2 regions of the Agrobacterium sp. rho-13.3 genome follow, and region 1 is predicted to be linked to the other one. Evidence: predicted binding sites of a transcription regulator. Region 1 holds the regulator's gene; the other holds the start of a gene.
What was found. Region 1 encodes PhoB, which activates phosphate uptake and scavenging genes when phosphate is short. Its sites were predicted from a motif close to TGTCATNNANCTGTCAT; they were not measured.
Positions count from the first base shown of each region.

Region 2: phnF (phosphonate metabolism transcriptional regulator PhnF) is a predicted target of PhoB. The motif match lies at 1,343-1,359, and genes of this name have one in related genera.

Region 1 covers NZ_CP192774.1:112,984-116,159, forward strand. The annotation lists gene phoU (phosphate signaling complex protein PhoU) at 12-728, shown strand; gene phoB (phosphate regulon transcriptional regulator PhoB) at 761-1,444, shown strand; gene RMR16_RS00560 (cold-shock protein) at 1,803-2,012, shown strand; gene RMR16_RS00565 (hypothetical protein) at 2,225-2,449, shown strand; gene RMR16_RS00570 (DUF6481 family protein) at 2,486-2,875, shown strand.
Region 2 covers NZ_CP192774.1:2,940,207-2,943,382, reverse strand. The annotation lists gene RMR16_RS14260 (Fe(3+) ABC transporter substrate-binding protein) at 1-572, shown strand, start outside; gene phnF (phosphonate metabolism transcriptional regulator PhnF) at 606-1,325, opposite strand; gene phnG (phosphonate C-P lyase system protein PhnG) at 1,426-1,875, shown strand; gene phnH (phosphonate C-P lyase system protein PhnH) at 1,875-2,483, shown strand; gene RMR16_RS14240 (carbon-phosphorus lyase complex subunit PhnI) at 2,486-3,176, shown strand, end outside.

The DNA.
Region 1 (3,176 bases):
AGAATTCGAACATGCCGACACATTCGCATATTATGTCCGCTTACGATGAAGAGCTGAAGTTCCTCAGCCGCCGCATTGCCGAAATGGGCGGTCTGGCTGAGCAGATGTGTGCCGATGCGGTGCGCGCGCTCGTCAATTCGGATATGGCGCTGGCCCAGAAGGTCATCTCGGATGATGCCATCCTCGATCACGCAGAACGCGAGATCGGCGATAAGGCCATCGTCACCATCGCCAAACGCCAGCCTATGGCGTCCGACCTGCGCGATATCATCGGTTCACTGCGCATCGCAGCCGATCTGGAGCGCGTTGGCGATCTGGGCAAGAACACGGCCAAGCGCGTGATCGCAGTGTCTGGAACCGGTGTGCCGCGCAAGCTGGCCCGCGGTCTGGAGCATCTGTCCGAACTGGCGCTGGTGCAGCTAAAAGAAGTGCTGGACGTCTATTCCACGCGCTCCGCAGAAAAGGCGCAGGCCATCCGCGAGCGCGACGAGGAAATCGACGCCATGTACACCTCGCTGTTCCGCGAGCTGTTGACCTACATGATGGAAGATCCGCGCAACATCACCACCTGCACACACCTCTTGTTCTGCGCCAAGAACATCGAGCGCGTCGGTGACCATGCCACCAACATCGCGGAAACCATCTATTATATGGCCACCGGCAGCCAGCCTGAGGGTGAGCGTCCGAAGGACGATAGTTCCAACACACTCGGCGCAGTCACCGAGTAAGCCACAGATAAGACTGGCGGAGTTTCATGCCCATGGTGCCGAAAATCGCAGTTGTTGAAGATGAAGAGGCTTTGAGCGTTCTTCTTCGCTACAATCTGGAATCCGAAGGTTACGACGTCGACACCATTCCGCGTGGTGACGAAGCGGAAATCCGCTTGCAGGAACGCACGCCGGACCTGCTGATCCTCGACTGGATGTTGCCCGGCGTTTCCGGCATCGAACTCTGCCGTCGCTTGCGGATGCGTCCAGAGACCGAACGCCTGCCGATCATCATGTTGACGGCACGCGGTGAGGAAAGCGAACGTGTTCGTGGCCTGGCAACGGGTGCGGATGACTATGTGGTCAAGCCGTTCTCCACGCCGGAGCTGATGGCGCGTGTGAAAGCCATGTTGCGCCGCGCCCGCCCGGAAGTGCTGTCTTCCGTGCTGAAATGTGGCGATATCGAACTGGATCGGGAAACCCACCGTGTTCACCGCAAGACCCGCGAAGTGCGCCTTGGGCCAACCGAGTTCCGCCTGCTGGAATTCCTGATGGCATCTCCCGGTCGTGTTTATTCGCGCTCCCAACTTCTCGATGGTGTCTGGGGTCACGATATCTATGTGGATGAACGCACCGTCGACGTCCATGTCGGGCGCCTGCGCAAAGCGCTCAACTTCTCCAATATGCAGGATGTGATCCGCACCGTGCGCGGCGCGGGATATTCCATGGAAGCGTGATAGCCAACAAGAGGCCACGTGATCATTAGCCTCCCCACCGTCGGGGAGGTGCCGGTAGGGCAAAGGGCGACGGATATTTCAGCGTCCGTATTCGCCGGGATTTACTTGCCCACAGCGCTGAATAAAGCCTTTTCAACCCGCGCTTGTTGACCCTGATATTTCATCAGCAAAAGATTAAATTTGACAATCAATCGCTAAAGCTATATCACTGCGATATCGATATTTTGCTTGCTGAGCTTTGGTTGCCGCGCGATTAGCACCGCGTTTTGAACTAACCCTTCCTTTCAAAAAAATCGCTATACTCGCACACAGGGCGTCAGTTCTGTGATCTATAACTTATGCTTTGAAAGGGTTCATTATGACCACAGGCACAGTAAAATGGTTTAACTCCACTAAGGGCTTCGGCTTCATTCAGCCTGACAACGGCGGCACAGACGCATTCGTACACATCTCCGCTGTAGAGCGTGCAGGTATGCGCGAAATCGTTGAAGGCCAGAAGCTGAGCTACGACCTTGAGCGCGACAACAAGTCGGGCAAAATGTCTGCTTGCAACCTTCAGGCTGCATAATTCGGAATCTGCTTTCCCTTGACCACGGATGTACTGGCACTGTTGAAAGCGTGAAACCAATCGAGGTCAGGCACATTGCCTGGCCTTTTTTTGTGCCGCTTGCCGGCCACCCCCTTGGGTCTCTGCGGACACTCTAGGCGACTGAATATACGCACCGGACTTGTCGAAAATCGTTCCGATTTTCAGGCCGATGCGATAGGAAGGGAATTCCAATGACTGATGCACATAGCAAGTCTCGCAAACAGGCCGAGATTGCGTTCGGCGCAACGCAAACTCAGTTTTTCGCGCGTGGTCATGCGGTTGATGAACTCAACTCCATCACGCAGGCCCGTGAAGAAAAGACCATTCGGCTGCGAGAAGCGCGTCTTGCGAAAGAATTGGAAGACAGCAAGAAGCCACCGGCAATCGCCCCACCAAAACGCGTCAAAAAATCCTGACTTCTGTCGGCGTGACGCATCAACTGGAATAGAGATTTGAGAAACGTTCGAAACATTAGAAACAATGAAGTCTCCGACCGTCGTGGCGCTGCTGCGGAAGCCAAGGCTGCTCTTCTTCAGGCTTTTCGTGCCGCAAAAGAAGCTGCCGAGCCGACCCGTGAAGCCAGACAGGCAGAGCAAGCTGCAATTGCGGAAGCTCGTGAAGCTCGCCGCCTTGAGCGCGAACAGCTGAAAATCGAAGAGCAGAAGCGCATCGAAGCCGAAGCCGCGCAGCGCGAGGCTGAACTCGAAGCCGCTGCCAACGCTGAAGCTGACGCACGCAAACTGGCTGACAAAAACCGCATCGCCCGCGTCCTTGAGGACGAAGCTGCCCGCAAGGCAGAGCGCGATCGCCGTTATGCCAACCGCAAAGCCCGTCAAGGCTAATGCATTGCCCCAAAATCGGCGTCGGTTTTGGGGAATGACAATGCGCAGGTTGAATATGGTATAGCGACCTCTGCGCGTCCGCGAGACGCGCGGCACTCTCGTCTGCTGCGCCACAAAAGATTTAACATGAGCTTGCGTGATCGGAAGCTCATGTCCTGGAGCATTTCCAGCAAAAATTCGAAGCAGTTTTGCGCCCGGATAATGCGTCAAAACAAATAGATAGAGTATTTTCGCGTTTCGGAGAAAGGCGGAAATACTCTAGGCGTGCACGAAAATGCCACCAACCTTCTCCCATTGTCCA
Region 2 (3,176 bases), 260 kb from region 1:
GCATTCGCGATGGCCAGCATTCCTACAACATAGCCTTGTTTGCCTCAATGATCGCCCATCACGGCCTGGATTATACCCGCACATGGTTGACGAGCCTCAAAAACAATCTGGCCCGCAAGCCTGACGGCACGGACCGCACCCAGGCCAAATCCATCTATTCCGGCGAGTGCGATATAGCACTGGGCAATACCTATTATGTCGGACTGATGCTGACCAATGAACAGGAACCTGAGGAAAAGGTCTGGGGCAACGCCGTGCGCGTCATTTTCCCGAATGCGCAGGATCGCGGCACACATGTCAACATTTCCGGCGTGGCTATGACCAAATATGCGCCCAATAAGGAAAACGCGCTGAAGCTGATGGAATTTCTGGCCTCCGGCGAAGCACAGGAATTCTACGCAAGCCAAGTGTACGAATACCCCGTCCTACCCGGCGCCCAGCCTTCGGATGTCATCAAGAATTTCGGCCCCATCAAACCGGATAGTTTGTCGCTTACGGACATTGCCGCCCATCGCAAGGAAGCATCCGAATTGGTGGACGAAGTTGGGTTCAACGATGGCCCGTCGAACTGAGTGGACTGTAAAAAACCATGAGCCTCGCGGTTTTCAATTTTCCACGGTGAACTGCACCATATCCGCCGAAAACCGGCTGACTGCATATTGAACGGGTGTACCCTCCATATCCGTGTTCAACGCGTCGGTGACAAGCAGGATGGCACCGGGTGACAGTTCAAGATCGGCGAGATCATCTGCTTCCGCATGGCGGGCAGAAATGACGGTCGACAAACGCACGTAATCGTCAATGCCGGTTGCGCGAAGCGCCGCCGTGATGGACCCGCTGGTTTTATAAGCTTCCGCAACGCCTTCGAAACGATCCGCTGGAAACCATGATGTTGACCGCGATACCGGCCTGCGGTTGACCTTTCGCAGAATTTCCAGCCGGATGAGAGGTGCGCCAAGCGGCAGTCTCAGTTTTTCAGACAGCGTCGCGGTCGCCGCTTCGATCGAGTGAAATAGCAACAAGCCCTCCATATCCCGCGCCTGATCACTCAAACCCTCGGTAAAGCGGGTGCGTTTCGAGATCGGGAAATTCAGGCGTTCCTTGCGGGTAATCATCGTGCCGCGCCCCTGAAGGGCCTGCACGATGCCCTCTTCCGCGAGGGCTGCGATTGCGCTTCTCACGGTATGGCGGTTGACGGCAAACTTTTCGGCCAGTGCTATTTCGGGCGGCAGCATACTGTTGCTATCGTATTCACCGGCAGCAATGGCCGTTCTGATGCGGTCCGCAATCTGCCGCCAAAGGGCCACGCCGTTTTTTCGTTTCATCTGGTTCGCTACAGGCATGTCACACACTTGTCATTCTCATCACGTAACAATAGTCTATATTGTCTAGTTGTCTATATCAATAGACATTTGAGGTGTTGCGATGATTGATGTTGAGGATGGCAGACGGCGCGCAGCAGGTTTGCTGGCACGCGCCACAGTGCAGGAACTTTTGTCCGGCTGGGATGCGCTGGATAACAAACCGGACGTTGAAAAGGTGCGTGGTCCTGAAACGGGTCTCGTTATGGTGCGCGGAAAGATCGGCGGCGGCGGCGCGCCATTTAATCTGGGCGAAGCCACGGTCACGCGCGCAACGGTCAAGCTTTCCTCCGGCACCATTGGCCATGCGCATGCGCTTGGCACCGGCCGCAAACATGCCTGGTACGCCGCCATTCTGGATGCGCTGTGGCAGGAGGACGCGACACGGTCGATCATAGAAGACCGTGTTCTTGCGCCGGTCGCCCAACGTTTGAGCGAGCGCAAAGCGCAGAAACAACAGGAAACGGCGGCAACACGCGTCGATTTCTTCACCATGGTTCGGGGAGAAGACTGATGCCTACGAAAGCAGCCATCGTCAGCGGTGGATTTTCAGATGCGGTTTTCCAATCGCAACAGGTTTTCAAAACCGTGATGGACGGCATGGCACGTCCTGGAACATTGAAGTCCATCGATCTCTCGATCAACCCTCCCGCACCGCTTGGTCATGCAACAGGTGGCATCCTGCTAACGCTTTGCGACCACGATACGCCGGTCTGGCTCAGCGCCCCGCTTGCCAAATCCATCGTCGCCGGCTGGCTTGCCTTTCATACGGGCGCACCCGTGGCCGAGGCGAAAACCGAGGCCCGCTTCGCGGTGATCGAACCCGGCAGCGGCCTGTCTTCCTTCGATCTGTTTGCGCAGGGGACCCAAGACTATCCAGACCGTTCGGCCACCGTCATCATCGGGGTCACGGATTTTGAGACCGGCCCGCAGATGGTCCTGTCCGGTCCCGGCATCCGCCACACCGAGACGATCCGTCCATCTGGACTGCCAGAGATTTTCGAACGGCTGTGGAACGAAAACCGTGCGGTTTTTCCGCGTGGCGTCGATGTCATCCTCACCTGCGGCAATCGCCTTATCTGCCTGCCGCGCACCACACGCATTGAAGTGATGGGGAGCTAGTCATGTATGTTGCTGTAAAAGGTGGCGAGACCGCCATTGCCAATGCGCACCGCCTGCTGGCAGATCGCCGTCGCGGCGACCGCGCCCTGCCTGCGATGACGGTTGCGCAGATTGTCGAGCAGCTTGGTCTGGCTGTGGATCGCGTCATGGCCGAAGCCTCGCTTTATGACCGCGCACTGGCGGCACTGGCCGTCAAACAGGCGCGGGGCGATATAATCGAGGCGATCTTCCTGCTGCGGGCGTATCGCACCACATTGCCACGTTTCGGTTACTCTGTTCCGGTTGAAACCGGGGACATGCTGGTGGAGCGTCGCGTTTCCGCCACCTACAAAGACCTGCCGGGAGGCCAGCTTCTCGGCCCGACTTTCGACTATACGCACCGACTTCTCGACCCTTCACTTCTGGAAGACGACGCCGTGGAAGAACCATCGTTGCGCGATGGCGATGCGGAACCCGTGATCCGCGTGTCCGACATTCTGGCAGCGGAAGGCCTGATCGAAAGCGACGGAGACATGGCTGCCGATCACCTGCCCGGCGACCTGACCCGCGAACCGATGGAGTTTCCGATGCCGCGGGATTTGCGGCTGCAATCTCTGGCACGCGGCGATGAAGGTTTTCTTCTGGCGCTCGCCTATTCCACCCAGCGTGGTTATGGGCGCAACCACCCCTTCGTCGGGGAAATTCGCATCGGTG